DNA from 4 places in the Alteromonas sp. AO-Serp genome. Region 3 is predicted to be linked to each of the others. Evidence: predicted binding sites of a transcription regulator. Region 3 holds the regulator's gene; each other region holds the start of a gene.
What was found. Region 3 encodes FNR, which switches genes on or off when oxygen is low (the NO sensors DNR and NnrR bind a similar motif). Its sites were predicted from a motif close to TTGATCTAGATCAA; they were not measured.
Positions count from the first base shown of each region.

Region 1 (7,914 bases), on a different contig from region 3:
CAGTCGACCGTCCTTAAGCTTAAGCGAAGCCCCCTGGTTAAACTCAGAAACACTTAGCTCGCGTCCGTAAATAAAGTTCTTGATTTGGCCGGTAGACGGATTGTAATTGTGTAACCCTTTGTGCGAACTAAACCAGATATTGCCTGCTTCGTCTTTTTGCAGCCCGTAAACAATGTTTGATAATAAAATATTCGATTCATTTAGGTTGTACAACGGCTCAAACGTGTCTGCGTCTATACCAACCAACCCTACGCCACTGTATGCAAGCCACAGCACTCCCATATCGTCGATAACCCACGACGATATGGAGCGATCTCGGCCACGCTGTAGCTCTGAGAATCGATAGACCAATTCATGCTGAAACGTCTCTGGGTCGATTAACCACAAACCACCTTCGGTAGCAAAAAATAATCGATCATTGTGGTAATGAGACTGCCCCAAGAAACCCAATGAAAAATTTATGTCAAAAACACGAGGATCCAGCTCTAAAGAAGAAATTTCTTTTTTGTCCACGTCATACTTTAAAAAACCTTCGTTGCCAATAAAGTACAAATCTCCTTTATCTGAAAGCATCATTCCCGCGCCATACGCATCAAATACGGTGTCATCGCCACCTTTTAATACCTCTGGCCGGTTAGCCTCCCCTGTTTCCATATCAAACAACCGTATTCCGTTGTACGTATTGAGAAACAATTCGCCACTTTGCGTTGGAACAATTTTGTTTACGGCGCCTTCGCCGATAATCGCTCTTTGACTTTTTGAATACAGATACTTCTCAGACTTTTTTGTCGTGAAATCATAGTGATTAAGCCCGTTTTCTGTACCTATCCATATTTTATTAGGTTCAGTCTCGGCAAACGACCACACCACATGGCTAGTCAAAACGCTAGCCTCACCGGCTCGTTCATTCTGGATAGCAAAAATATCCGCACTTTTCACACCGAAATACAGTGCACCAGCATAGACTGAACTTAACCAGAGGTTGTCAGATTCATCTTTGGCAATGGCGATAATTTTTTTGTTTGAAATTTCGGTGAAACCGTTATGCGGTTCTAAGATGTGTTCGTATTCCCAACCACCTGCTTTTTTACTCAGCTGATATAGCCCTTTATTAGTGCCCATCCAAAAAGCGTCGTCTTTGTACTGAACCAACGTCCACACGTTTCTGTCAGATAGAACCTGTGTAAAGACATGTTCTTTTTCGCCCTGTACCTGCTTGAGAAAGTCTTGTTTCTGAGCAACAAATACGCCCGAAACCGTTGAAATCCACACCCTGTCCTTATCGTCTAAAAGTAGAAACTTTGCATTGGCGTTATCGAGGTTTTCGGGAATATCACCCAGGTAATCAAGTCGACGTAAAGACTGTTCTAAATTGTTGATATTTTTGACGTACACCCCCGATGTAGTGGCTACCAGTAAGGTGTCTTCAACGGTGATTGCCGCCCGGATGCTTTGGCTGTTACCCAACAGCGGCTCAGGGAGCTTTGCTATTCGCTCAAGGGTTTTAGTTTGCGTGTTAAATTTATGCACTTCTTCTGCCAGTGCAATGATAAGGTGCGTGTCATCTTGCCAATGAAAGGTTTCTGCATGTTGCACAAAACCTTCAAAGTCGTGGTAGTACGTTGGCTCTAATTGCACCACATCTTGAGTGGCCAAATCGAGATAATAAACCCCTCTGCCGTACACGCTAAACCACAACGCTTCAGTACCTTGAAGGGCAAGTCGATAAATGGATGAGTCGATAAGAGAATTGTCTGGACCTGCTATTCGTTTAGTTCTAACTCCATCCCAACGAACCAAACCACCTTCTGTGGCTATCCACACAAAGCCATCTTCGTTTATAACAATGTCGTTGACGATATCTTGCGGAAGGCCATTTTTGGTCGATAAAGACTGAAAGACGGGATTAGACAGTCGCGGCGAGGCCACCGCTTGTAGGCTTACAACTAAAAACAGCAGTAAAAAATAGTTGAAATATCTCATCAAAAATGGATCGCACGTTTTAAATTTTTATTATAAGCCCAAGTGTAACAGAATGTTTTAAACTTGGGCAGCTTCTAAAATGAGGTTTTAAAAAACGTAAAGGACACATCTATCGCATTGATAAATAAAAATTAATTTTTCTAAAGCGTACAATATGAACAAAAGCAAAAGGCGCGTCCGACTAAATACACTTAGGGCTATTTCAATATTTTTATTTTACGCTTGCTGTACAGGAATGCGACCAACTGGAACAACCTGTCTGCGAATGCTTGGCTGTGGCGCTAGCCTGTACAAATCACCGTTCTGCCCTACATAGGTCTTTTTAATACCGCACGCTTTAGCAATATTTGCATGTGCTTGAAGGTGTTGATGCTCCCCGTGAACCGGAATAGCAATGTTCGGTTTAACCCAATGATACATGAGCTTTAATTCTTCTTCACAGGGGTGACCGCTGGCATGAATTGGCAGCGTGCTATCTTCACTGTGAATAACCGTTACTCCCTTTGCCTGCAGCGCTTTACTTAATCGGTCTACACTCTCTTCATTTCCGGGAATAACTATCGAAGAAAATAGCACAGTATCCCCTTTGTCTAAGCTAAGGTAAGGGTGAGTGTCTTTTGCAAAACGCGCCAGTGCGGTATTTTTCTCGCCCTGGCTGCCTGTCGCTACGGCTAAAACTTCATGGGGGGGAAGATAACCTAAATGCTGGGGATCGGACACAGGCAAATCGTCCGGCCAAATGCCCTGTTGCTTGGCAATGCCGTACATGTTCATTAACGAACGACCGTACAGCGCCATGTAGCGCTTAGTTTTCTTGGCGACTTTAGCCAGCGAAATTAGCCGTGCTATATTGCTACCAAAGCAACCTACCACCGCTCTCCCCTTTAACGGCGCGATAGTGCTTAATAGGCCGTCGTAACAATTTCTCTCAGAAATTGAAAAGCCCGGTTTTGTTGCATTGGTAGAGTCTCCAACCATGGCAAGAATATTCTCACTGCCTAGTCGCTTGTAAAGGCTAACGTCAAAAGGTAAACCTGTTATGGGGTTAGCATCAATTTTCCAGTCTGCTGTATGCAATACTGTGCCTACTGGTGTATTGATTTTTAGTGCGAAGGGTTCTGGAAGAGAATGAGTAATGGCAAGCCAGTTAACGCTAAAAGACCCAATTTTCTTAGTATCGCCTGCGTCGACTTCAATAATGGCAATTCGGTTAGCCAATTTACTTCTTGCAAGCTTTCGCCTTAACACTTCGGCGGTAAAAGACGTAGTATAAATTGGCTTTTGGAAACGTTCCCAAAGGTAAGGAATTGCGCCTACATGATCTTCATGGGCGTGGGTAATGACAATGCCAGCCAGTGCTTCTTTTTGTTTAGCAATAAATGAGGGGTCCGGAGCCACAACGCGATGCGTAGTGGCTTTGAACGTATTCTGGTTAGACGCTTGGCTGACGCCTTTGTAGGCAGGTGTGAGAGGCTCATCAAAGGAAACACCACAGTCAACCATTAACCATTGACCATCGTGACCATACAAATTGAGGTTCATCCCAATTTCGCCCGTTCCGCCTAACGGAAGAAACCACAAATCATCAGAAGATGGGTGCAACAAAACGGCTATTACCTTCTCTCAGAGCATTGAATATTAGTTTGACGTTAAAATCTTTGAGCGCAGAGTCATCATTCGTGCAATTCAGCATTAAGTTGGTCTATCACTTCGGCCCACGCAGCGTCTTCAACAATGGCATCTTTCAAAAATGCAGACTGACTTTCATTCCAATAAGGCGCTTCATGAAGATGTTGGCTCTTATTCAGCCCTCGATGTGTTTCAAAAAATTCAGCAATTTCTTCATCTGAACTTCCTAAACCGAGTTGGCTAAATAGACTATTCATTGTGGGTTGCTCAGTAAACATAACGCCTCCTTGGGTTACTAATTAAGGGCATAATAAACGCCAGATACGTTGTACCCAACTAACGTTTTTATGCCCATTTGCTTAGTGGATAATTACCCTTTGTCTTCCCCTTGAGATCACATCTTAAAGGTTGTCAGCGAACTCTTCTGGCGTAATCACCTCTCCTTCTTCAGCAGGTACAGGACATACAATGACCATTAATTCATCTTGCGTCATGCCCGGCACCCACTTAGTCAAAAACTCTTCGGTGCTTAATTCCATCGCTTCACAGTGTGCCCAGTCTTCGGTTGCCCACAAGAGTGCTAACTCAGCATCAGGCCAAACCGGAACACCATCTTCTTCATCAGTAGTTAGCATTACACAGCCGTGCTCATCTTTAAGAATGAAGAGTTTCTCTTCCGCTTTAATTGTTGCAAGGCTTGCTTCTAGTCGTTGAAATGCATTTTTTTCCAATAAAGGATGTAATTGTGACATAAGTTTCTCTCTTTAATTCTGCGACTCACATGCCTTTAAATTAGGCACAGTGGGTAAATTTAATGGCAGCGGTTAACACGCTTTAGACACGCTTTCTATTATCTCTGCTAGACCCACTCGTCTGACTTGCTTCATGCTGTGCATATACACCTTAAACGATACGTTTTCTAACATTTCAATTCTGGTCACTTTCACACTACCGGGTAACTGACTCTCAACGTTGGTCGGTAATACGGCAATACCACCTTCGCTCTGTAAATTGTTGAGCGCAAGATTCAACGAATTGGTTCTTAGCTTTGCATCGCGAAGTTGAGGGTAAGCAGTAAGCAACCAGTCTCTTGCCTTAGTTCCCCAATCAATAGCCACAAAATCTGCTGCATCAATAGTCTCAGACGCTTGTCCAATTCTATATAGCGCCAAATCCTGCTCTAGCAATACATCACTATTTACTTCTTCAGATTTCAACGGTTCCGTGGAGAATGATAAGTCCGTCACCCTTTCGTGCAATTGTCGCGAAAGGGTATCTAACGTAAGAACTTCAGCCTTTACTGACCAATCGGGAAACGAGTTGTGTAGGTGACTGAGCATCTGAGGCAATAACAGCTCGCTCGCAAGCTGTGTTGCGCCGCAAACAACATATTCAGAGGATTGAATTTGGAGCTCTTGTTTTGCTTCGTTTAGCGTTGCGCATAATTGCCTAGCGTAAGGCAGAAGTTTCTCACCAGATTGAGTGAGCTGTATACTGTTGCGTTGCCTAATAAAAAGCGTGGTATGAAAATACTCTTCAAGTAGCTTTATGCGTGCACTGACTGCAGATTGAGTAAGGTAAAGGTTTTCAGCCGCTTTACCAAAGTGACGAGTTTTTGCCACCTCTATAAAGGTGGTGAGAAAGCGTATATCCATGCTTATTGTACAACCGAATCAAAGTGGGTCTAAATTGACACAGATAGTACGGCAAGTAAACACAAAAGCACAGAAGCGCACCGCTATAAACGGTACGCTTTATTAAAATTTCACCAACTCGCTGAATTAATACTCTTCTTGGTGCAGGCGACGCTGTTTGTCACGGCGTTGCAGGTCACGCTTCTGCTTTTCCTTTACAGTACTTTGACGTTTGGAACTTGGCTTTTTAGCGTGAAAATCTTCCTCTTCTACCGAGTCCCATTCATCACGCTGGTAACGATAGTCTTTACTCATTGACTTCTCTGGGTTGTTAACACACTTCAATTATTATCTTAAGTGACAAAATAGAAAACGAATTTTAATCATCGTAGCGACAAGAATTTTTGATTATTCTCATCAGTGATTTTCATAGACTTTTAACGTCCAACTCATTTACGCTCGTGTAATAGCGATACCCGTTGCAGGGCCAATAAATAGATACTTACATTTCACTTTAATTTCAAAAACTTAGACACATCATACTTGAGGTTATCACCTCGTACTTTCTGTATACTTTTCTAACGTAATCTAAAATTTAGTGTTAGATTTTATACCGTTAAAAATTTTTTATTGATAAGAGAAAAATCTTTTGTTTTATCTTCGTTTTTAATTATCTTAAAAGTGCGCTGAACAAAACATTACGTTGGGTACAACATGAAAAGTTTAGCTATTCGACAATCTGCAAAACCTTATATTGACCGTCAGAAGTTTCCATACGGTTTTCGTAAATCAGGTGACTTCAGTATTACTGAAGCCGATCTTCTAACCCACTACGGCAAAACACTGCTAGGACTTGAAAATGGCGAGTTGTCGCCTGAAAGTGATGATGAGAGACATTTCGTCGAATTCGTTACAGGTAAAGTTGAAGCTAGCAATAACCTAGAAAAAGCCTGGGCGAAATACGTCAGATTAGCAAGGGGCAAAAAGCACTTCTACACCCTTCACAGCAGTGCGAGTAACCAGTCAGACTATGATGAAGATTACTCTGATGAAGAATTCGATGTAGCATAATGCTACAGCATTACTAAAAAGCTCGCTCCGGCGAGCTTTTTTGTTATTGAACAAATGATCTCAATCAACTTCAGACAAGAACAAAATGAAGAAACATTAAGGACTGTCTACACTTAGTAGTAATACAGAGTGATGTGCAGTGAATTGTGCATTTCATTCTGAAAAACGAGCCCATGCAAAGGAGGCGCAACGATGATCATTAGTTCAAAACAGCTTACTCACTTTTCTATACATGCCCTTGATGACAAAGTGGGCGGCATCCGCGATATCCTTTTCGACGACGAAACCTTCACTGTTCGCTACTTGGTCGCAGATACCAATACTTGGCTACCGCTTAGCCGCAAAGTGGTAATATCACCTATATCTGTCAAACAGCTAGATGAAGATAGTGAGTCTGTTCATATCAATATGACAGTTGATACATTGAAAAACAGCCCCTCTATTGACGAACATAAGCCTGTGTCACGTGAATACGAAGAAAACCTCTTCAAATATTTTGGTTACGGATACTATTGGATTGGTCCAGGAGCATGGGGAGAGTTCGCACATCCAAATGAACTGGTCGAATTACAACGCGCTGAAGAGTCTGAAACTGAAACCCCGAAAAAAAGCACCAACCACCTAAGAGCAGTGGGCGAAGTTGGTGGATATGAAGTAGCTACAACCACAGATAACGTGGGCCACATCAGTAACTTCGTCATTGACACCGAGAGCTGGAAGATAATCATGCTAGTGGTAGATACCAACAACTGGCTTCCGGGTGGTAAACATCTCGCACTTCTACCTAGCGATATTGAAAGTATCGACTGGGCGGCGCACAGCGTAGTAGTGAATTTAAGTCACGACGAATTGGTTGATAGACCTGAAGTGGAAAGTGAAAAAATATCTGAAGAAGGCTATGTGCCTATGCTTTGCGAGCAATTGAACAAAAACGGAAATTAATAACCGAAAAGTGTCATTGATGGTAATTTTTAGTTAGGAATTTTACAATGTCCGTTGTTGAAGGCGGACATTGTAGCTTAGGATGCAAAAAGAAGATTATTCGCAGAAAAATTCGTACATCAAAGCAATTAAGCGCTTGACGCGCTCGTCTGCTAAGCGGTAGTAAATAGTTTGACCTTGCCTTCTTGTGGCCACCATCTTTGATTCTCGCAATAAAGCAAGGTGCTGAGAAATCACTGGCTGCGAGACGCTAACAACTTCGAGAAGTTCGGTTACCGATTTTTCCTCTTTCAGCAACGAACAAAGCACCATAAGGCGTGTTTTATTCGCGAATTGCTTAAGGAAGATCTCGGCTTCCGCAGCGTGTTCCATTATATCATCTGAACCTATTACCATATCCTCGGACATAAGCACTCTCTATCTGTAAAGTATTTCGGCACCAATTTAGCCATTTACTATACTAAAGTATAAGGCATTTTGCCGACCTGCCAATTTATGCGACGAATCGCCGTATTTTACATTGTTTTATTACGCTGACATCAATATATTAGATTTTACTTATTTCAACTAAGTTTAGGCAAAAAGGAAAAATATGCTTATAGACATGAAGACTCGAATAGAAAACATAGACGTGAACTTACGCACTGTATCTGCG
Region 1 covers NZ_JAFLMX010000353.1:8,371-16,284, reverse strand. The annotation lists gene QVA83_RS22100 (EAL domain-containing protein) at 1-1,983, opposite strand, end outside; gene QVA83_RS22095 (ribonuclease J) at 2,200-3,588, opposite strand; gene QVA83_RS22090 (DUF2789 domain-containing protein) at 3,657-3,890, opposite strand; gene QVA83_RS22085 (DUF2750 domain-containing protein) at 4,014-4,364, opposite strand; gene QVA83_RS22080 (LysR family transcriptional regulator) at 4,437-5,267, opposite strand; gene QVA83_RS22075 (hypothetical protein) at 5,394-5,561, opposite strand; gene QVA83_RS22070 (MaoP family protein) at 5,961-6,317, shown strand; gene QVA83_RS22065 (PRC-barrel domain-containing protein) at 6,510-7,259, shown strand; gene QVA83_RS22060 (ArsR/SmtB family transcription factor) at 7,356-7,667, opposite strand; gene QVA83_RS22055 (rhodanese-like domain-containing protein) at 7,852-7,914, shown strand, end outside.
Region 1: the regulator FNR is predicted to act here: its motif matches at 6,372-6,385, upstream of QVA83_RS22065 (PRC-barrel domain-containing protein).

Region 2 (7,914 bases), on a different contig from region 3:
CTTAAAGTGCTCGCGAGTAATATCGTCGCCATACGCTGTCGGTGGAATAAGGGCGAGTACCGATTCAGGTATAGTCAAGTAGTCAGCGGTAGTAGCTGTAATTAACTGCTGCATAGCGCGTTGCTGCACTGCAGGCGCTACAAACTGTTGGCCCTGTGCTTTGGTATAGTCACCTTTGCGTTCGTATTCATACACTAAGCCGCCGACTTGCTTTGCAACGGCTTCTAACTGATAACGGTGGAGTAAGTAAATAGGCACTAAAGCATTTTCAAGAGAGGATAAACTGCTATTTGGGCTTAAGGTGTCTAAACCTAAATTGGCTAACGCCAGTTCGCGTACTTGTGAAATTTCATCGAAAGCATCTAGCGGATTGCTACCGTTTTCCCACATATGGCCGTTTGCCGATGCATGGCGACTACTGCGGGTATCGGGGTCTGACTTAAAACTTAAACCCTCATTACGGCCTTTTACGATAATTTTTGCCAAGGCTTCCGTTGCCTCTACGTCGCTGGCAAAATCTTGATAGCCATACGCGACGGCGTGAATATCCCATGCGCCTATGCCTTTATCATACGCGCCTTCCAAGCTAATTTTGCCGTTTTTAATACTAATTTTGGGGTGAGGATAATCCATTACCGACGCACGGTTATTTTCACTTGCCGCAAAGTTGTGGGCTATACCCAATGTGTGCCCTACTTCGTGGGCTGAAAGCTGCCTAATGCGGTCTAAAGCCATTTCTTGCTGTGCAGTGGTGTCGGTGCTGCCGTCCTTAAAAGGACTGGTTAGGCCAAGGGCAATTAAATAATCTTGTCTTACACGCAATGAGCCGAGCGTTACGTGACCTTTAATAATTTCACCAGTGCGCGGGTCGACAACCGACGAACCATAAGACCAACCGCGCGTTGCGCGATGTACCCAGTTGATTACGTTATAGCGCACGTCCATTGGGTCGGCACCTTCGGGCAATACTTTCACCTGAAACGCATCTTTGTAGCCTGCGGCTTCATAGGCTTGATTCCACCAGCTCGCCCCTTCTTTAAGCGCGGTCATTACGGGTTCTGGAATACCAGGATCTAGGTAATACACAATAGGCTCCACTGCTTCGCTCATTGCAGCATGCGGGGTTTTCTTGTTTAAACGATGGCGGGTAATAAAACGCTGTTCAGTAGGCTCGCTGATAGGCGTTGAATAATCAAAGTAACTGAATTTCCAGTAGCCCGAGTACGGGTGGTACTCTCTGGGCGTGTAATTGTCGTCAGGCAGAGCCACAAACGAATGATGCAAGTGCACCGACAAGCTTTCTGGGTCGGGCGTAACTTGCTGCACGTATTCGCCTGGCTTCTTACCTGCAAAGGTGACTAAAGCCTCTAATTCAGTATTCTTTTCAAAGCCTTTGGTTTTAGGTAAATACACGCCGCTTCGCATGTTATCTACGCTAAAACTGCCTTGGTTAGTTCCCGCTAAGCGATTGCCAATGCCATGGATATCGCTTAATAAGAACGGTGTGTAATCTATTAGACTGGCGCTGTCGTTTTTGGCTACCAGCGTAAAACCTGCGATAACCGAATCAGCAAAGGCTTCATCAATGCTCTGTTTCTCAGCGTCGCTGCCATGGGCTGCTCGGTATTTGGTGTTGTGCTGCTTTAATAAAACCTTGTTTCCAAATTTTTCAAAGCTTACTAAACGCGTATTGCCTAGCTGGCCGCGATCAAGGCCAATGTCGTTAGACCCTACGCCATAAGGCAAGCTGCTTTGAAACAGGTATTCGGCGTGGGCTGTTGGCACCGCCAAGTAAACTTTGTCGCTTTCATCGTCATAGTAAACAGGAATTAAACCATCTTTTTTGGTCATATCGCTGGTGAATTCACCAATGCTTGGCAGCGCAGCCAACGCGGAAGACGTAGACACGACAAATAATACCGTAATCGCAATGGCCGATTTACCCGATGCTTTTACTTGTCGTGCCGCTTTATGAAAAATGTTCAATTGCAGCATGCAGTTAGTCCTTATTATTGTGAATTTCTAGCCTACCCTATGTGGTGGGTTTTGCCCATGGTAGTTCATCGTTTAATGCGCTCTTTTTGCTTGTTATTTAGCTGTGAACAGGCTTGTTTTTTCCTACCGAAGGTAATGCACTAAAAACGCAATTATATGGAAGAAAACAGCTGGCATTGACTCTGCTCAATTGCCGTTTAAACATTCAAAAACACAAGCGACACCAAATTATTTGATCTTGGTCAACACCAAGCTTTGTTTGAGTTGTAGAGGTATTTTACGGCTTATAAAATCCGCCGCCTTGTTTAAAGCGTCTAGTAGCGGTTTTTATCTATGACTTCAAAATTATCACCTAATCGCAGCTCTTCTAACCTACGTGAAGGCTCAGTTTCAACATTGCCAAACCAAACGTTAATCGCGCCAGAGTTGCTTGCACCTGCGGGTAGCTTACGCAACATGCGCTACGCTTTCGCCTATGGCGCTGATGCTGTTTATGCTGGGCAGCCACGCTACTCGCTTCGCGTAAGAAACAACGAATTCAGCCTTGAGAGCTTAGCGATAGGCATAGAAGAAGCACACGCTCTAGGTAAAAAGTTCTATGTAGTAAGCAACATTGCTCCGCACAACAGTAAGCTAGGTACCTACCTTAAAGATATTTCACCAGTAATTGCTATGAAGCCCGATGCGTTAATTATGTCAGACCCAGGGCTTATTATGATGGTGCGCGACGCCTTCCCTGAAATGCCTATTCACTTGAGTGTACAGGCCAATGCGGTGAACTACGCCACGGTGAAGTTTTGGCAGAAACAAGGTATTGAGCGCGTTATTTTGTCTCGAGAGCTCTCTTTGGAAGAAATTGAAACTATTCGCGAACATGTTCCAGACATGGAGTTAGAAGTATTTGTGCATGGCGCGCTTTGTATGGCGTATTCGGGGCGCTGCTTATTGTCTGGATATATGAATAAACGCGATCCGAATCAGGGCACTTGTACCAATGCTTGTCGATGGTCTTACGATGTTAAGGAAGGCGAGGAAAACGAAACTGGCGACATTGTTCAAGCTATTCAGATTGATAATGCAGGTGAAGCGCCTGAAATGGTAACTCCTACCCTTGGTGAAGGCACGCCAAGCTCCCAAGTGTTTATGTTAGAAGAAAAGGAAAAGCCTGGCGAACTGATGCCAGCTTTTGAAGACGAACATGGCACCTATATCATGAATTCTAAAGATTTGCGTGCCGTGCAACATGTTGGCAGGTTAACCCAAATGGGCGTGCATAGTTTAAAAATAGAAGGCCGCACTAAATCACATTACTACTGTGCCCGAACCGCTCAAGTCTATAGAAAAGCAATTGACGACGCGGTAGCAGGAAAGCCTTTTGATAGTACATTAATAGGAAGCTTGGAAACTTTAGCTCATCGAGGTTATACCGAGGGTTTCTTGCGTCGCCATGCGCACCACGCGTATCAGAACTATGAGTATGGCCACTCAGTCAGCGATAAACAGCAATTTGTTGGTGAAGTGATTGACCGTTGTGAAGAGTCTGGCTATGCAATTATAAACGTTAAAAACAAATTCTGTGTAGGTGACTCGCTTGAGTTGATGACGCCAAGCGGCAACATTACCTTTACTCTAAATGAGATGCTGGATAAGAGAAACCATTCTATTACGGATGCTAAGGGTTCAGGACACCAAGTAAGAATACCGATACCCAGCGATGTGTCTCTAAACTTTGCCCTACTGCTGCGAAATTTAGATGAAGGCGTTGATACCCGCAATCCGTTTCGAAAAGCTCCTAGTGCAGTAACACCCGAAAACGCGAGCGAGGCATAATGCATGGCACTGCTTATTCTTGATAGCTGCATTAACTGCGACATGTGCGAACCCGAATGCCCTAATGCCGCTATAAGCATGGGTAATAAAGTGTATGAAATAGACCCGTTACGCTGTACAGAATGCGTGGGGCATTACGATGCGCCTACTTGCGCAGCGGTATGCCCTATCGATGTGGTTAAGCCTGACCCGCACAATAAAGAATCACTAGACGAGTTGGCCGAAAAGTTTGTTCGTTTAAATAGTTAGCTATGAAGTAAGTCAGCGAGTTAATTGTACTTCTCGAAGAATTCCCTTGAATCATAACCAAGAGTGATCCCTAATTGCGGTACAGTTTGAATTGGCACTACTAATAAGGGTTTTATTTTGAAGTTTGCCTCTCGCGCTACAGCGATCTCTCCGTTTCTTGCTATGGCCTATGGCGAAAAAGCCACGACACTAGAACAGCAAGGTAAAGATGTTATAAGACTTAATTTAGGCGAGCCTGATTTCGGCGCACCCGCGGCAGTACTCGAGGCAATGAAAGAAAGCTTGAGTGCCCCAGATTTTCCCTATACCTCGGCGCTGGGCATGCCTGAACTACGTGAAGCCATTGCACGCTTTTATGAAGTTAAACATGGCGTAGCGGTAAGCCCTTCTAGAGTGGTCGTGACCGCTGGGGCTTCTGGCGCTTTACTTTTGGCAAGTGCTGCCTTGGTTGAACCAGGCGACAACGTGATATTGGGCGACCCTTCTTACCCTTGTAACCGACGTTTTTTAAACGCATTTGGCGCAGAGGTAACGCTGGTACCAACACGCAGTGAGGATAACTTTCAGCTAACCGCAACAAGTGTTGCCGATAATTGGAAGCACAACACGAAAGGTGTACTTATTGCCACACCTGCCAATCCTACTGGTACGGTTATAGATGCAGAAGAGTTGACTAAAATTGGCGAGTACTGCAAATCCAAAGGTGGCTTTTTAATTGTTGACGAAATTTACTTGGATCTATCGCTTTCGGCTGATCTTGATATACGCAATGATACATTCGCTTCCCAATCGACCTTGGGCACTGATACCAAACTTCAAACCGTACTTGCCAATGCACAGCTTGAAGAAACAGTGGTCGTAATAAACAGTTTTTCCAAATATTTTGGCATGACCGGCTGGCGTCTTGGCTGGTGTGTGGTACCTGAAGCAATGACGCCCATCGTTGAAAGACTCGCGCAGAATTTGTTTATTTGCCCCTCTACCCTAGCGCAAAAAGCCGCTCTTGCGTGCTTTAAACCAGAAGCATTGGCGCAATGCGAGCAAAACCGCCATACGCTGGAAAAGCGTGCTTCCCTTGTTTTTAGTGCACTTGAAAATATGGGGCTTGGTTTAGATGCAAAGCCTGACGGTGCGTTTTACGCCTACATCAATATTAAGCACACAGGGCTAAGTGCAATTGAATTTTGTGATGCCCTACTTTCACAACATCATGTAGCGCTTACGCCGGGTAATGATTTTGGTGAGCACAATGCCAACCATTACGTAAGACTGTCTTTCGCCACTAGCATTGAGCGCTTGGAGGAAGGGCTTTCACGGCTAGCTGAGTTTGTAGAATCATTAAGCTAACGCTTTTTTATGCTCACCATTTAATTTCGTGAATAGACAAATATTACCGAAAAAAATGATAGATATGGGTGCTTGTGCGTATATTGAGTAACGCATATTGATGACACGTGTCGAAACGAAATAAAACAGGACAAAACAATGAGTAACGAACGGGAATTTGATGTAGTTATTTTCGGTGCTACAGGTTTTACGGGTAAGTTAGTTGCTGAATATTTTCAGGCTCAGTATGGCAACGATGACAACGTTAAGTGGGCGGTCGCAGGCCGAAACGAAGCTAAACTCAACGGCGTAAAAAAGGAGCTAGGCATTAGTGAAAGCGTTGCTAGCATTGTAGCCGATGGTGATGATGATGACGCGCTAGATGCGTTGACGAAGCGCACAGCCGTTGTACTTACCACTGTTGGTCCGTATCAAATTTACGGTGAAAAGTTACTTTCTGCATGTGTCGATAACGGCACCGGCTATACAGATCTTTGCGGTGAGCCAGCCTGGATGCACCAAATGATCAATAAGTACGAAGCGAAAGCTAAAGAAACCGGCGCAAACATTGTGTTCTCGTGTGGCTTTGACTCTGTGCCTTTTGACCTTGGTGTGTACTACCTTCAAGAACATGCAAAAAAGCAAACTGGCGATGTCATTGAATATGTAAAAGGTCGCGTTCGTAAAATGCAGGGCACGTTCTCTGGCGGTACGGCTGCAAGTTTAAAAGCGACCATGGCGGCTGCGCACAAAGATAAGTCTGTCATGGCGGCACTTATTAACCCGCACTCATTAACCGATGGCGCGTCAAATCAGCCACAGCCCGATGGCAATAAACCTTACTTCGATGAGCAGTTAGGCACATGGGTTGCACCATTTATTATGGCGGCCATCAATACTAAAAACGTTCATCGCACGAACTACCTGGGCGGATATAGCTACGGCAAGAACTTTCAGTATGATGAAATGATGATGACTGGCCCAGGTGAGAAAGGTGAAGCCATGGCGAATCACGTTGCCAAAGATAAGTCGCTTGCTAGTGATGATGGCCCTAAACCAGGTGAAGGCCCGAGCAAAGAAGAGCGCGAAAATGGCTTTTACGATGTCATGTTTGTGGGTACCGCTACCAATGGTGATATGCTAGCCGTATCGGTAAAAGGCGACAAGGATCCAGGTTACGGCTCTACCAGTAAAATGATTTCAGAATCTGCCCTTTGCTTGTGCAAAGACGTTAGTTTATCTGGTGGTTTCTTCACACCTGCGGCAGCACTTGGTAACAAGCTTATCCGCCGTTTAGAAGAAAAAGCAGGCTTAACGTTTGCTATCGAGAAATAGCGATTCAAAAAACGAAGGCTGAACACAAATTGCGTTCAGCCTTTTCTCTCTGCGCTAGGTGTTATTGTTGTTTTTTTAAGCGATTACCGCTTTTAATGCTTTAACGCACGCGTCAGTTTCTTCAGGTGTCCCTACGCTAATGCGTGACCATGAGTCGTACCCAGGCCACGTACGCCCTACAACCTTTATACCTTGAGCTTTCATCTTTTCTGCAAATTTATCGTGCGGCATGCCCGTATCCATGTAAATAAAATTCCCTTGTGGATTTGGCGCAAACGGCTGCTTTAACTCTTTAGCTACTTTTACTAACTTTTCACGCTCAGTTTTAATGCGTGAGCGCATTGTGTTTAAGTTCTCATGATCATCCATACTTGCCATACCCGCTACTAATGCCAAGTAATTCACACCACCCATGCGCAGCATACCGCCCATTGTTTTAGCTTGCTCAGCAGGCATGATGGCGTAACCGAGACGCTGTCCCGCCATGGCGTGAATTTTAGAGAAGGTGCGGCAAATCACCACGTTGTACCCCTCAGCTACTAGCTTCGATTGCACATTAGCGGGGTAAGCATCAGACATTTCAATGTAGGCTTCATCGATGAAAACCTGTGCTTTCTTCGATACGCGTTTTGCAAAAGCGGTAAGCTTCGCCGCATCTACCATGCTCCCTGTCGGATTATTTGGATTACATACGTACACAGCAGTCGTATCTTCGGTTACTGCAGCTTCAATTGCATCTAGGTCAAAAGTCATATCATTGGCTAACGGCACGTAGATCACGTCTGCCCCCATAAACTCAGCGCCCCGTGGTACGCCTTCGTAGGTTGCCATAGACGTTACCAGCTTATTGCCGTTTTTGGTGATCCAGTCCGCATAGCCAAAAAGAATAGGTGAAGATCCATTCGTAATTACGATTTGCTCAGCAGATACACCTTCTTGCTCAGCAATTTTTTGCGCTAACACTTCAACCGTAGCGTCGGTATAACGCGCTAGGTTTAAAAGCTCGCTTTGCATTGCCTTTGCGGCTTTTTTTGACGGCCCAAAGGCATTTTCATTCGACGATAGGCGAATAAGACCATCGTTTACATTTGGGGTAGCAGACGGGAAGTGTTCAGTTTGCATACCTGCGGCACGAAGGTCGCCCATAATACTGTCAACGCTGGTCGTTAGCGCTACTGC
Region 2 covers NZ_JAFLMX010000357.1:18,088-26,001, reverse strand. The annotation lists partial or broken gene QVA83_RS22390 (zinc-dependent metalloprotease) at 1-1,995, opposite strand, end outside; gene trhP (prephenate-dependent tRNA uridine(34) hydroxylase TrhP) at 2,329-3,825, shown strand; gene QVA83_RS22380 (YfhL family 4Fe-4S dicluster ferredoxin) at 3,829-4,074, shown strand; gene QVA83_RS22375 (aminotransferase class I/II-fold pyridoxal phosphate-dependent enzyme) at 4,192-5,421, shown strand; gene QVA83_RS22370 (saccharopine dehydrogenase family protein) at 5,560-6,735, shown strand; gene QVA83_RS22365 (pyridoxal phosphate-dependent aminotransferase) at 6,811-7,914, opposite strand, start outside.
Region 2: the regulator FNR is predicted to act here: its motif matches at 2,228-2,241, upstream of trhP (prephenate-dependent tRNA uridine(34) hydroxylase TrhP).

Region 3 (7,914 bases):
ACTACGCATTTCCTTTAAATGATGATTTTTTACCGCGTCGTGATAGGTATCGGGGTCGAACTCAGGTACTTCTATGGCGATATTAAGTGGTGTAGAAGGGTAACTGTTGACCAAATTTACGCTACCTTTCAATAAAGAGGCGTAGTCGTTAGCAATGAGGGTGAGCTTATCGTTAAGTGCGGCATGCTCATCGTCTTCACTGCCTACGTTTACTGCAGCAATAATCTCTCCTCCTTCTGGCCAGTCGTGCTCTTTAACGAGCAATACTGGGCGAGGGCATTTACGCATTAAATGCCAGTCGGTGGGGGTGAAAATAACAGAAGCAAGATCGTCGTGCTTTTTGGTTGCCTTTACCACTAAATCTATCTGATTGTTTAGGGTGTAGTAAATAATCGACTCATACGCACGATTATTCCATTCTACAACGATATCAGTTTCAGTGAATCCTTGTTCTCTTAAGTGGGTGGCAAGCCATTTTGCATGCTCCTTTGTAACTGCATCGCGCATTGACTCGCGCTCATCCGGGCTAAGCATGGTCGTCATATCATAAGATAAGTCGTATACCACCATCATGGCGGTAACTGAAGCGCCTGTTTTTGAAGCGAGTTCATAAGCTCGGCTTAGTGCAGGTTGGTTATCGCGCTCGGCATCTACCACGGCCAGAATTCGTTTACACTCAATCATAACGTCCCCCTAACTACGAAACTTAGTAGCGGCTGTCGAAATCGAAGCTTTCTAATACTAACTATAAACGACATTGGGAAAAACGTAAGTTGTTTTAGATCAAGAATTTTACGAGGCGACCATGAGTGAACTTAACGAATTGAACATGGAGCAACCAGCGTGGCGCTGAAAGGGTAGATAGGTGGCTACCAAAGGTCACAAAAAAGCGCGCTTAGTGCGCGCCTTATTTAACACTTAAAAAAGACTAACCGCAGACAACGCTTGGGCCGTTAAGCGCCGCTAGTTTGGTGTTTAGTCTATCGAAATCCAAAATAGTAATAAGCTTGCCGTCTACTTTTATGATGTTGTCTTTTTGAAAACGGCTTAACAGACGACTAATCGTTTCAATCGTTAATCCTAAATAGTTTCCAATTTCGTTGCGCGTCATGGTTAAGTGGAATTCTCTATGGGAAAAGCCACGCTCTTCAAAGCGCTGAGATAGATGTGATATAAAATACAATAAACGCTCTTCTGCGGTTCGCTTGTTTAAAAGCATGATCATGTCGTGATCTTGTTTTATTTCAGCGCTCATGAAGCTCATGATCTGGTGGCGCAGCTTTGGAAATTGCACAGACATTTCGTCGAGGGTCTCGTAGGGAAGCTCACACACCATGGCAGTTTCTAACGCAGAGGTATAGCTTTGGTGTTTGTTCTCTCTTAATGCATCGAAACCGATAATGTCACCAGGAAAGTGGAAACCAGTAATCTGTTCTTCACCTTCGGTATTAGTCACAAATGATTTGAATGAACCAGTTCTCACTGCAAATAGAGAACGGAATTTATCACCAGTTTGAATCAGCGTGTCACCTTTATGAAGCGGCTTCTTGCGTTCAATAATATCGTCAAGAGACTCGATTTCTGTTTTGTTTAACGCCACCGGTAAACACAGGTGACTGAAACTACAGTTTTGACAGTGAATAGAAAATTGGCTTCCTTTGCTCATAATGCACGCTCTCTAAAAGAATACCCGACAATAATACACCCATTTTTAAACGATTGCGCCATGAATAAGATAAGCTGCATATATTGCCATTATTACTGCAATAATTTGTCTAAAATGATTATGTTGAAAACCTCGAACAATATATTGGCTACCAGCGCTTGCAGCGAGCAAGGTGGGTAATGTACCCAAACCGAAGAAGAACATAATAGCAGCGCCTTCTAGTGCGTTACCCGCCGCGAGAGACCAGGTAAGTGTGGAATACACCAAACCGCAAGGAAGCCAACCCCAAATAAAACCATAAGGCAACGCACTTAAAGGGGTCTTAAAGGGCAAAAAGCGTTTTGAAAGCGGCTGGACTTTGGAAAATAGGCCTTTACCCGCATTTTCCAGCACTGTTAAGCCAGTCCACCACTTACCCAAATAACACGCCAGTAGAAGCAACATGATTCCGCTAAGTAGGGAAAGGGCATAGTTGGCAAGAGGTATATAATCTGCTGCAATTTTTCCAAGTGCCCCGGTTATTGCTCCGGCGATGGTGTAGCTCACTATACGTCCCATGTTATAGGCAAGGGTATAGGGTAGTGCTGAAGCGCCTTTAGGCGATACCATCCTTAACGCAGCGACAATTCCACCGCACATTCCCACACAGTGAACTCCGCCGGCTAAGCCGATAAGAAAGGCAGAGAAGTAGTTAATCCCTTCCATGTGGCGCTTGGCTTTTGTCTACTTTACTGTCTTGAAGTTGCTTGCGTTGCTCAGCTAGCTTTTTTTCTTCTGGCGGAAGATCATCGTCAAACAGTATGCTATACCCTTGGCGATCTAAATCTTCAAATTGATTGGTTTTCACCGCCCAAAAGAATATCACGATAGCGACGGCAACAATGATGATGGCGATTGGAATTAATACGTAAATAATACTCATGCTATTTGCTCAAAAGTCGCGTTGAGTTTGTGACCACAATGATACTGCTTAACGACATACCAACAACAGCCATCCAGGGTGAAAGTAGGCCTGATACGGCGAAAGGTAAGATCAAAACGTTGTAACCTACCGACCAGCCGATATTTTGCCTTATTTTTTGCTTCACTTGATGCGCAGTTCGAATAAGCTCTGGTACAGAAAGCAACTGATCGCCAAGCAGTATCACGTCGGCGGCAGTTTTAGCCACGTCTGTGGCATTACCCACTGCAATCGCCACATCAGCGCTGGCAAGAACTGGAGCGTCGTTAATACCATCCCCCATCATCATCACTTTCGCGCCAGATTGCTGCATAGCTTGAACGGCTTCGTACTTTTGCTCAGGTGTTAGGCCACCTTTAGCGGTCGAAATTGGCAATGGTGCGGTAAGCGCATTAACGTTTTGCTGTGTATCACCACTTAAAACGGCGAGCGTATGGCTTGCAGCTAATATATCGAGAGTTTCTTGCGTATCTTCTCTTAGTGAATCCTTTACTTCATACGCCGCCATAATACGCCCCTTAACCGTGAGAAACACGTTAGCTGAAGGGAACGCTTCAATGAGTTTTAGCTGTGATTCGTGAACGCTGAATGCTGCAGATCCCATAGAAAACAACGTGTCATTGATCTCACCGCTGATACCACCTCCTGGCGTAACGGTAAAATTAGTCACTTTGTGTACCGTGTTATCGATGGCGTCAGCACTACCGCTAGAGGCAGAAATCTCGCTTAGGGCTACACCGTCGCTAAAGGCTTTGGCAATCGGATGTTCAGAGCGTGACTCCAAAGCGCGCGCAATTGATAGCGCACTATTACTATCCACGCCGTCAGCGTACCAAGCATTTGAAATAGTAAATTTGCCTTTTGTGAGCGTGCCGGTTTTGTCTAAAGCGATGGTGTCAATGTCAGTAATTTGTTCTAGCGCATCGGCCCGTTTTAGTAAAATACCTTGTCGGTTTAACTTTGCCATAGCGCAGGTTAACGCTGATGGCGTAGCCAACCCTAGTGCGCAAGGGCAGGTTGCAACCAGCACCGATATGGTGATCCAAAATGCCTCGTCGCTACCCTGATACGCCCAAAAGCCATAGGTTAACGCCGAAATCAGCAATACCGCGGTAACGAAATAGCGAGAAAAATTATCGGCTATCTGCGCTGCTTTAGGCTTACTCGCCATCGCACTTGCTTGCAGTCGTACAATTTGATTTACCAGCGCATTTTTAAGGGTCTGCGTAACCGTAATGGTTAGCGTACCATCTTGACAAACCGTGCCGCCGTAAACCGGGCTACTGTTCGACTTACGCACGGGGTTAAACTCGCCGGTAAGCATCGATTCGTCAACCGCTGCGTTCCCTTCGGTCACCACTCCATCAATGGGGATCGTTTCACCAGGCTTAACCAGCACCACATCGTCAATTTTTAACTGCTTTGCCAGACACTCGGTTAGGCTGCCATCAGGCATCAATTTGGTGGCTGAAACGGGTACATACTGCATCATATTGGCAGAGATCTGTGCGGCGCGATGGCGGCTGCGATGTTCTAAAAAGCGGCTGAGTAACAGCAGGAAAATGAACATACAAATAGATTCAAAATACACTTCGCCTTGCTCTAATACTGTAGAGCGAATTCCTGCAATGTAAGTACCGAATATGGCGAGCGTAACGGGCACATCCATATTAACCGTTCTTGCGCTTAGCGCTTTAGCGGCGCCCACATAAAAAGTGCTGCCTGAGTACAGTACTACAGGTGTAGTAAGCGTAAGGGCAACCCAGTAAAAATACTGTCGGGTTTCTAATTCAATAGCGCCAAACCAGTCAAAATACAGCCCCGTCATCAGCATCATCACCTGCATGGTCATAATGCCTGCTAGACCAAGCTTTTTCAGAAAGGTCTTTTGTTCGCGTTTATAACTGGCTTCGTGTTCATCGGGGTGAAATGGCGACCCAACATAACCAATGCGTTTTAGTGTAGAAAGAATCTGACTAAGCTTGATTTGAAAAGGTGACCAAGTAACTAAAGCGCGGCGCTCTTGGACGTTTACCGCGACTTGCTTTATCCCTTCTACTTTTGACAACTGCTTTTCGATAAGCCATCCACACGCAGCGCACGTAATACCTTCAAGGGTTAATTGAATCTGCTTATCTTGCCCCTCATCAAAAACGAATTCTTCTTGAAGAGCAGGGTCGTCATACACTTTGAGTTTGTCGAGTGTCTCTAGAATACCATCGTCTGATTTTTGCGCTGGTTCGGTTCTAAACTGGTAATAGTCTTCAAGACCGTTGGTTACGATGGCTTCGGCCACGGCTAAACATCCAGGGCAACACATGTCGCGTTGCTGCCCTAATATGACGGTAGTAAATTTTCCATCGTCTGAGCCCGCAATAGGCAAGCCGCAATGGTAACAGTCGTGATTGGCCATTATGGATTGAATTTCATTTTGCCAGAGTGGGGCAGATAGATGGTATTTTGTATTTTCCAGCTATCATCAATAGGGGTTAGCGATACGCGCCATTTACCATCAAGATCTTCTTCGACAAAACCACGATAGATACCCTTAGCATCGCGGCTTAATAAAACGCTGACATCACGCTCTTCAAGCGTTACGTGATAAAAGCTTAGTTTAACCGCATTACCTTCTTGTGGAATACCTGAATGAAACTCTAGCGCTATGCTGCCATCTTCAATGGTTAAATCGGTAGTGATATTCATGCGACGGGCTACGGCTTCTTTATCCAATCGCGCATTAATTGCTTTTCCTTCCTTGTAGTAGTCGTCCACCACTAGGCTATCTTCAGTACTAATAGCAAGCTTTAATAATACGCCGCCCATAATGAGCGTGATAATAGGAACGGCAATTAAAAACCAGGGCCAGAACTCTTTATACCAGGGTCTATTCATTGAAATCTTTTCTCGTGTTTACTTCGCTAACAACATATTTATTTTCACTGCCCCAACGACATGTTTAGCCGGGAAATAAGAATAAATATAATGTTCGCGAGACATACTAAATGTGAACAAAGATTGTTCGTACAGCACTCTCTATATCGCTGTATTTTCTCATAAAAAAAGCCCCGTAGTAACGAGGCTTTTTAAGATATTTAATGATTTAAATCATTAATCATTTGAAAGGCTGTAAACATACGCTGCGACAACGTGAATTTTGTCATCACCCAAGGTTTTCTTGAATGAAGGCATTACACCGTTACGACCGTAAGTAAGCGTTTCTGTTACCGCTCTGTGGCTGCCGCCGTATAGCCAGATATTGTCAGTAAGGTTTGGCGCACCAAGTGCTTGGTTACCTTTACCGTCCATACCGTGACAAGCCGCACACGCTGCGAAACGTGCTTTACCTGCTTCTGCAAGCTGAGGGTCCACATCGCGACCGCTTAAACTAAGTACGTAGTTAACCACTTCTTCGATACCGTCTTCACCCATAGCATCTAGCCATGCTGGCATAGCTGCTTTACGACCAAGCGTAAGAGTTTCAACGATTTTCGCACCTGAACCACCGTACAACCAGTCGTTGTCCGTTAGGTTAGGGAAGCCGCCATTTTGACCACGTGCATCAGAACCGTGACACTGAGAGCAATTTTGTAGGAACAAACGCTGACCTACTTTATTTGCTTCTGGGTCTTTAGCCAGTTCTTCAACAGGAACTTTTGCATACGCTTCAAAGATCGGGTCGAACTTCTCGGCAGCGAAATCTAGTTCACGGTCATATTCTACTAGGTAGCCTTGCTCTTTAGCGTCAATACGCGCTTGAGCTGACTCTTCTAGCGATTGAATATTTTGGTTAGAGCTCTTCCAACCCAAAATACCTTCATACGCACCTAGGCCAGGATAAAGCGCTAGGTATAAAAAGCCCCAAACGATGGTCATGTAGAACATAATTGTCCACCAGCGAGGAAGTTGATTGTTCAACTCCTCAATACCATCAAATTCGTGGCCCATTGACTCACCTTCAGCTACGCCGGTCTTGTTAGAAAGGCACCAGCGAAGAAGGAAGTAGCAACCAATGATCAACCCTAGGGTTATCACTGAAATCCAAATTGTCCAAAACATACTCATGAGTTCGAGACTCCTGCTAATCTTCTTTTGATTTTTCTTTTTCTTCGTCTGCAAACACTAGGTTCGCAGCTTCATCGAATTTTTTCTTGTTGCGGCTGCTAAATGCCCACCACACAACACCGATGAAGCTTACAAAGACGATGACAGTAAAAATGCTGCCTACAATTCCCTGGTCCATATTATTTCAAATGTGTGCCAAGAGATTGTAGATAAGCAATAAGGGCTTGCATTTCCGTTTTACCCTGTACTGCCGCTTTCGCACCCGCGATATCTTCGTCGGTATACGGAACGCCAAATCCACGGAATACTTCCATTTTTTCAGCCGTTAACTCGCCATTAAGCGTGTTTTCCGCAAGCCAAGGGAAACCTGGCATGTTCGACTCTGGTACCACGTTACGAGGATTAAGCAGGTGAACTCGGTGCCATTCGTCGCTGTAACGACCACCAACACGTGCTAGGTCAGGACCAGTACGCTTAGAACCCCAAAGGAAAGGGTGCTCCCATACTGATTCGCCAGCAACGCTGTAGTGACCATAACGCTCTGTTTCAGCGCGGAATGGACGGATCATCTGGCTGTGACAACCTACACAACCTTCACGGATGTAGATATCACGGCCTTCAAGCTCAAGCGCGGTGTATGGACGTAAGCCTGTTACCGGTTCCATGGTTTGCTGTTGAAACATCAACGGCGTAATTTGAACCATGGCACCGAAGCTGATAGCGATAAGGATTAATACCGTTAACAGACCGACGTTCTTTTCAATTAACTCATGTGCGTTTTTCATTATTCGTCTCCTTTACTACGCCGGCTGAGTCGCTGGGTCTGCAGCGATACTGCCTTTAGGTGCACGAACGGTTTTCCATGTGTTGTATGCCATAACAAGCATACCCGCTACCACGAAACAACCACCAATGAAACGAACCACATAGAAAGGCTTAGACGCTTCTAATGACTCAACAAAGCTATAGGTTAACGTACCGTCAGCATTTACTGCACGCCACATTAGACCCTGTAGTACACCAGACATCCACATTGCTACGATGTATAGAACAACACCGATAGTTGCGAACCAGAAGTGTACGTTAACTAGCTTGGTGCTATACATAGCGCGCTGACCGAATAGCACTGGAATTAAGTGGTAAATTGAACCAATTGAAACCATTGCAACCCAACCTAGAGCGCCAGAGTGTACGTGACCAATTGTCCAGTCAGTGTAGTGAGATA
Region 3 covers NZ_JAFLMX010000166.1:1,822-9,735, forward strand. The annotation lists gene uspE (universal stress protein UspE) at 1-684, opposite strand, end outside; gene fnr (fumarate/nitrate reduction transcriptional regulator Fnr) at 929-1,666, opposite strand; gene QVA83_RS11680 (sulfite exporter TauE/SafE family protein) at 1,712-2,371, opposite strand; gene ccoS (cbb3-type cytochrome oxidase assembly protein CcoS) at 2,358-2,588, opposite strand; gene QVA83_RS11690 (heavy metal translocating P-type ATPase) at 2,590-5,040, opposite strand; gene QVA83_RS11695 (FixH family protein) at 5,040-5,519, opposite strand; gene ccoP (cytochrome-c oxidase, cbb3-type subunit III) at 5,736-6,689, opposite strand; gene QVA83_RS11705 (cbb3-type cytochrome oxidase subunit 3) at 6,706-6,867, opposite strand; gene ccoO (cytochrome-c oxidase, cbb3-type subunit II) at 6,869-7,474, opposite strand; gene ccoN (cytochrome-c oxidase, cbb3-type subunit I) at 7,490-7,914, opposite strand, start outside.

Region 4 (7,914 bases), on a different contig from region 3:
GGTTTATAAGAGCTGATGTGGTAGATAGCGTCAGTCGATTACTGGCAGGAGTAAAACTCTCCTTCGATAGTTGAATGAAACGAAGCGCCTACTCCACATAAAAAAGGCCCATCAAACGATGGGCCAAACAGCAAGAACGCGTACACACTTTAACAGTGCATAATAAGTTACGGCTTGTCGCCATTGTGAGTTCAATTGCCGCAGATTACGTATTTTTAATCTCTTGAGCTTTAAACTTAAAGTTGAGTTTATTAAAATTTAGTTTAACGAAGCTCTAAAGCTCGTATTGTTTAACTCTAATAATCGTAATTTGAAGGTGTTCTTGTGCCCAGCCGTTACGCTCAGTTCAAAGAAAAACTTCCCATTTCCCGACTCTCCGATGAAGCGCTGCTTGCGTTTCGTGTCCTTTTTGATGATCCTCTCGATATCGTAGACTTAGCGCAAGATATATCTGACTTAACGCTTTACCCGGAACGGCTGAAAGACAGTTATAGAAAGGAGTGGGAAGCCTACGTGCTAAAGGCACTGGCGTTTGAGATCAAACAACATACAGACGTTTCTCCTGCAGAGTTCATTGAGCTTGTCATGAACAAGGTAGAAGCGATTCAGCAAAATGACGCCACCTATCAAAATCTATTGCGTCAGGTTCACCACGCTAAGAGTATTTTGCAATCAGAAAACACGATCGTTTTTCCTACCCCCATGCGGCAGCAGTTAACTGCGTTTCTTTTGCCGATTACTACTATTTCGCCTCCCAAAAAATAAAGGCAGCGACAACGTAAGGCCGTTCCGCTTCTATAGGAAAGGTTTCTACACGCTACTTATTAGCGCCTTTAAATTTGTACTGAGAGGGGCAGTATCCTCTGTCCACACCTTCAGGGCGCAGGCTGGCATGTTTGGTTTTTCTACCCGACACGCGCTCTCGCCAGTTCTTGAAGGTTTTCTGTTTGAGATTTTTACGCATAAGCTTTATCACATCTTTTTCAGGCAGCCCGTATAAACGCTCTATTGCCTCGAAAGGCGTACGGTCTTCCCACGCCATTTCAATTACACGTGATTCTTGTTCTTCAGTTAATGCCATTTCTTACATCTCAATATGCCTGTTTAACCCCACTACATACTTATTTTCGGCTCATTTTGTTCAGTTCAACTACGCTAAACTTACAAACAATTAGTGGCCGACTTAAACGCTCACTTGCTCATCGTCTTTTTCAAACGCTAGCTTCAACAACTCGGCGGCGGCTTTCGCATCGCTCAGCGCGCGGTGATGCTGCTCCATTTCTATGTGAAAATGCTTTGTTAAGTTTGCCAGCGAGTAAGAAGGCAGCCCAGGATAGGTGCGACGCATTTCGCGAACGGTACACATTTTGGGTCGCCTGAAACTTTGCTCTAGTCTTGCAAACTCTTGCTTGATGAACCCATAGTCAAAGTTTACGTTGTGAGCCACGAACACAGCGTCTTCGGTGAAATTTGCCACGTGTTCCGCTACTTCAGCAAAAAGCGGAGCATCTGCCACCATGTCATCCGAAATACCAGTAAGGCGGGTAATGTTGCTAGGAATGCGGCGCTGCGGATTTAACAGGGTTTGAAACCTGTCCACCTCTTTCCCACCAACAAGTTTTACCATACCTATTTCGGTAATCCGGTTGTAGCTGCTGTTTCCCCCAGTGGTCTCTATATCTACCACAACATAAGGCTGTGCTGGGTCGCGTATCCATTTCACTGTTGTTACCGCAACGTCAAATCCAGCTTGCTGCAAACGTTGAATTGAAACCAGCTGATTTCGGCGAAGCTGATCGCCAGGCGCTTTGATTTCTTCAAAGCGAAGTGCGCCGTCAAATACCATGATATCGGGGAAGCCATCTCGGAGGCTCTCAAAGTCTTTGCACATCATGCGAAGTAAAGCATAAATAGAATCTAGCGAACCATGCTCAATTAGCGCTTCTATAGGCGTAAGCAAATGACTAGACCACATAAACAGGCTATTCACTTTGCCATAGTGCATCGTGGCCATTTTGTGAATATGAAAACGCAGTTTTTCTTTGCTATCAAGCGCCTGTAACAACGCTTCAATACTGTGTTCAAACTTGGCGTAAAAGTTATTCTGTTTAAGCGATAACGGTCTGCGATCAAACTCCGTAACCAGCGTGTCTTCTTCGTAAAGTTGCCTCCAAAAGGTAAGGCCGAACAAACTGCGCCATAATCGGTTTTCCGTGCGCCAACCTTCAATGCCGTGCCTTGCATAATACGCCAGCACACCACGCTCAACCTGTTGGTTTTGGCTTACGTCAATATCCAGTGTACGGCTAGCATTGCGAAGCATATCGGTAACCTTACTGGTGCGTTTTTTGTGGTATTTACGGGCATAGAAATCTTCTGCAAATGCTAGCAGCGTATCCGATTGCGGATTATCAATTATCTCTTCAAGGGTCTGTTTAACACTATTTTCATTTCCGTCCTTGTAGTTCTCTCTTAACCACTTTTCCTTTGCCTTATCGCTTTGCGCCGCTTTCAATACTTCTAGCCCTTTCGCTCTATCAAACATCAGTACTTTTAGGCCTAGTGCATAGAGAAACTGGTCGCGATAAAAACATGCCGACACACCTTCTGTAATGGGCAGTTCACCTTCGGCAATGGCAAGCAACATATCATCGTTATAAAAAGCTAACTGGCTGTAATGGTTGGCGTAAAACCATGACGCTCGGGCGTCGCTTTTAGTTTCAAAACGCGCCGTATCCGTTACGGAATCAGAACGGGTTCTCATTACACCTAAATCGCGCATAGAAAACTGATTTAGGCGGCTTTTGGTGTTACCAAAATAGATAAACAGCAAATAGCGAAGTGCATCGTCGAACAAGCACACTAAGTAGTTATCTAGCGAAAAACGCTCTGGCCAGCCTCTAGCTTCGATATGTTCATTAAGCAACGTCACGAGTTTAGGCTTGGTGAGAGATGCGAGCCCCTGAATACTGCCGTATTCAGCAAGTAGCTCAAGCAGAGCATCTTTGGTCAAGACACCAGCGATGTCATTAAGCGAAGCGTGGGTAAGGTCACCAAACCAGCCGTTGTCGGTAAGCCAATCTATTTGCTCTTGTGGCACAGCGATTTCGCTATAATTGAACTGCGTCCTGTCAATCACTGCATACTTGCGATTTGCAGCGCGCACAACAATACACTGTTTGTCATCGTCTAACGCTTTAAAACGCCTAACAAAGTCAGTGGCTTCGTCACTTAGAAGCGCCCTGCTAGCACTCTCAAAGAACCCAAGGAACTCGTGAAAGTGTGTAAGGTAATAACGTGGCGGTAAATCTTTTCGCATGAGGTATCTTTGGCTATGAAAACACCAATAGTGTATATTTATACAGCCACGCGAATCAAATTAAATCCTCCGCGATTGGGTATCACATCTGCTGCTAATAGTGCACAGCGTGTACTTTTACACGCGTACGCGCTGTTTAGACACCCAATGAAAGAACGAAGAAAGCTGCGCATCTGCCAATAAACGCTGCAAATTGAAGTAGTGTTTGGCCAACGTCATCTCATCATAAAATCGATGTATACCGCTGTGACATTGTCTGCAAATGTAAATGCCGTCCTGAAGCTCCGCTTTGCTAAAGTGCTTTTTAAAATAGGTACGCCTGTGCATTTTTCGCGGTATAAGATGATGGTAAGTAAGGCGAGTTTCTCTATTACAGCACGGGCATTGACCGACTTTATTTGCCACAAGGTCACCTTTTTCGTCTATCACATCTATTATTTGTGCACCCAGTTTTCTGATTACTCATAAGCGTCAAATGGCAGTCTTGTCCTTTTCTCTTAAAATCAGATACAAGGGGCGTGTCTAAAAGAAAATCCACTCGTCTTTGCATTACGTAACAAATAGCATTAGTGATTACAAAGGCATTTAAATATGAGTTTAACTCGTTCCATGGGCTTTTCCTGTCCTTACTGCATGGCTCCAAATGATGTTGAAATAGATGAAATTAACGATGTTGGCCAAGTACAGGTGCTCGACTGCCAAGTGTGTTGTCAGCCCATTGAGCTTACTGCTTATCAGCACGGTGATGACATTCAGATAGAGGCAGAAAGAGAGAATGACTAAGCAGTTTACCCGCGGTGATATAGACGCCCTTGCACAGCGCTACCGCGCAAACCTAATTAATAGTTTGTCTGGTTTTAAATCGGCGACTTTGGTGGGTACAACAAACGGCGTTACAAACAATTTGGCTATAGTGAGCTCTATTGTTCATGTCGGTGCAAACCCGCCTCTCATTGGCATGATCATGCGTCCACATACCGTCACGCGAGATACGTTGAGCAATATAAAACAGCAGGGCTTTTATACGCTAAATCACGTGGCTGTTGACTGGGTCGACAAAGCCCACCAAACATCAGCCCGCTATGCGCCAGATGAAAGTGAATTTGAAGCCGTTGGGTTAACCGCGCAGATCAGTGAGTCCTTCAGTGCGCCGTATGTCAAAGAAAGTGAAATTAAAATGGGCTTAAAAGTAGCACAGCATTTTACTTTGCTTAATGAAACCGAAATGGTTATCGGCGAAATCCAGGAGCTCTACGTTCCTGAGCAAATAATAGATTCAGACGGCTATGCAGATATAGAGCAAGCGCAAACGGCCTGTATCTCAGGCCTAGACAGCTACCACAGCACACAACGAATTGCGCAATTTGCGTATGCAAAGCCCGATGTAAAGTTAACCGTGAAGTGAACTAATAAACTGTCCAACGGTCTTACATTCAATACTTAAGGTTGTAACTCTGAAGTTTATTTAATCTGGATCAAGCGAAAATGCGACATTTCGTTCGATCTTTTTTCAAAAAGAGATAGTATTTAAACATGAAACAAAACCTGCCTCTTTGGGCAGGTTTTTGCGTTTAAGGCACTGAATAAAAAAGAATCATTATCGTTTCTATCTCTTAAGGAGAATGTTATGAAATCTGTAAATCGCCGTGACTTTTTAAAGCTTTCTGGCTCGACAGTTATCGGTCTTACATTAGGTGGTGTAGCGTTACGTGCTCAGGCTCAAGAACAATTGAGCGCTGATGACCCTACTGCAAAAGCACTGAACTACACACCGTCGTCAACTGTTGAAGGTGCAAAATGCGCAAACTGCATGTACGTGCAGGGCGCCGATGGCGAACAACACCGCCCTTGTAACATTTTCCCTAATAAGCTTGTTAACGCTGATGGCTGGTGTAGCGCTTGGGTGAAAAAGCCTGGCTAACCAATCGAAAGAAAAGACGTTCAAAAGCCCTTGAGTTAAACCAAGGGCTTTTTTCGTTTCTGTTGAGGCGAAATACGATTATGTATCCTCATTTCCCGCTAGCGAACTACGTCAATTCCGTCTTCGATACCTTTTAGCGCTGGGTTGTCAAAACGTGTAGGCAGAAGGCCAGGCTTAATGAAGAAGCCGTATTTTGCTTCAAAGACTCTACCTATTTTCAACACGCTTTCGTCTTGCCACTTTCCACCAATAAAGCTAATTCCCACAGGAAGATCTTTCACCTGTCCAGCGGGCACTGTGAGATGCGGATATCCTGCAATTGCGGCCAAATACCCGATACCGATAAAACCGACTGGCGAATGGTCACCATATACACCGTCTATTAAAAAAGAAGGGCTGTTTGAGGGCGCAACTAGTACATCAACATTGTGCTTTGCTAACAACGTATCAATACCATTTTTGCCCGCCGTGTCTTGAATAAGGCGCAGTGCATTTTGATATTTTTCGCTGTCAATGGCTGCCGACGCGAGCGATTTTTCGAAAATGTCTTGATTGAATAACGCTAACTCGCGCTCTGTTTTGTTATTGAAATCGATAAGCTCAGACAAGTTCCTTGCAGGAAGCTCTGCTGGAGACCCCGACAAGTATTCGTTAATACTATGATGGAACTCACTCAGCAGAACATTATAAGAGTCGGCCCAAAATGAATCTGGCTGAGAGAAGTCACTGATGTCCACCAGCGTCGCGCCCGATGCTTTAAGCTGCTTTAACGCGCTTTCATAAACAGCCAGCACATGAGGGTTATCGCCTTGGCGGTACCTAACCACACCAATACGCTTGCCTTTTAAATCTGTAGCCAGCATTGAAGATGTTGGCATAGAAGGGCGGTGAGACTCTGCGTCTAGTGTCGCGTTATCGCTTGCATCAGGGCCCGCCATGATTGCCGTCATTAGCCAGGCGTCTTGAACGTTAGACGTCATTGGTCCTGCGGTGTCCTGACTGAAAGAAATAGGCACTATGTGAGTTCTGGAAAGCAAGCCCACGGTTGGTTTAAAGCCGACTACCCCGTTTATGGATGCCGGACAAATAATAGAACCATTGGTTTCGGTGCCCACGGCAAGTGACGCGAGGCGAAGTGACATGGCAGCGCCCGAGCCCGATGACGAGCCACAAGCACTTCTTGATAGCATATGCGGGTTTCGGGTAAGCCCGCCAACTGCACTCCAGCCGCTGATAGAGGATTCAGAGCGAAAGTTTGCCCATTCAGACAAATTGGTTTTACCCAAAATAATTGCCCCTGCCGCTTTCAGTTTTTCTACGATAGGCGCATCGCGACCAGTGTCATTAGTAATAAGCGCCATTGAGCCGGCTGTGGTGGGCATCTCTGCACTTTCTATATTATCTTTTAGCAGTACGGGAATACCTGCCAGAGGGCCCAGCGTCTCGCCATTCGCTAGTTGTTTATCGATGGCCTTCGCTTCGGTCAGCGCGTTAGGGTTCAACGCTAAGACGCTATTTACCTTTCCATCTAGTCGTTCGATTCGCGCAAGATAACCGCTGACGAGCTCAGCAGATGTCGTTTCGCCACTCGCAATAGCTTGCGCCTGAACGTGAGCAGGCTTATCTAACCATTGCTCAATCTTATCTGTATGATTTGCTTGAGACACGCATGCAGTGCATAGCACGACTACGGCCAGCAAAAAACCCTGTTTCAACATAAACCTTTCCTTAACGTATGATCCTAGCGCCTGTTACTCCTTCTTATTATGCAGCGTTTGACTGCAATAGAAGGTAACGTAATGTTAGTTTCTTATACGTTGGATCAGAAATAGTTCACTGTCTAAGAATTATTTTGCCGTTTCCGCTACGGGAAGCTTATGAAGGAGGTTATCGAGCTTATATTCATCAAGCAGTAACTGATACCGCCCATCTTCAATAAATAGCCGAAGGGTGGCGTTGAACTTGGCTCTTAGCGCTGGGTCGGGGATCGCAGCACTGTAAGGCGATATAGGAAAAAGCTCATGAAAGACGGTTGCGTCTTCGGCATAAGCACTGTTTGCAGATTTGAAGTAGTTGAAAATATTTCTATCGAGAATGGCAACATCGACACTGCCGCGCATCAGCATGTCCACTTGACGATCTTGTCGTGCCATTTCTATATAGGTAGTTTGCGATGCAAGAGTTCGCCCAAAGTCCTCACCTAATACCGATTGAGCGGTTTGAAAAGCAATGACGCTTTTACCTTTCAAATCGTCGATACTGTCTATCGTCAGTTCTCTGTCTGCCCGTGTTACCACGACGTTCTGATAGATAATATATGGCTCAGATAAAATGCTTTGATCGACCGTGTGTGCAGGATTAAGGGTAAGTCCAATGTCAACTGCGTCATCTTTTAATAACCTTGCCGTACGCCCGAAAGGAACATAAATAGGCGACAATCCATATCCCATTTCAGCAAGGATCGCCCGCACCAAGTCAACTTCAAAGCCGGTGTGCTCTTGTGAAATAACGTATGGAGGCTTGTTCCAGCCTACAACCACATCTAGCTCTTTCGCGCTAAGCGGTATGATAAAACACAGTAAACAAACAGCAGATAAAAGTGCGCGCATACAACAGATGAACCAGACTATAAATTAAACGATACCCTTCTCATAATATAAACTTATATTAGAAT
Region 4 covers NZ_JAFLMX010000180.1:1,104-9,017, forward strand. The annotation lists gene QVA83_RS12590 (hypothetical protein) at 1-74, shown strand, start outside; gene QVA83_RS12595 (hypothetical protein) at 325-765, shown strand; gene QVA83_RS12600 (TIGR03643 family protein) at 818-1,081, opposite strand; gene QVA83_RS12605 (exonuclease domain-containing protein) at 1,184-3,319, opposite strand; gene QVA83_RS12610 (hypothetical protein) at 3,437-3,724, opposite strand; gene QVA83_RS12615 (zinc ribbon domain-containing protein) at 3,911-4,102, shown strand; gene QVA83_RS12620 (flavin reductase family protein) at 4,095-4,724, shown strand; gene QVA83_RS12625 (high-potential iron-sulfur protein) at 4,947-5,240, shown strand; gene QVA83_RS12630 (amidase) at 5,339-6,958, opposite strand; gene QVA83_RS12635 (substrate-binding periplasmic protein) at 7,088-7,849, opposite strand.
Region 4: the regulator FNR is predicted to act here: its motif matches at 4,785-4,798, upstream of QVA83_RS12625 (high-potential iron-sulfur protein).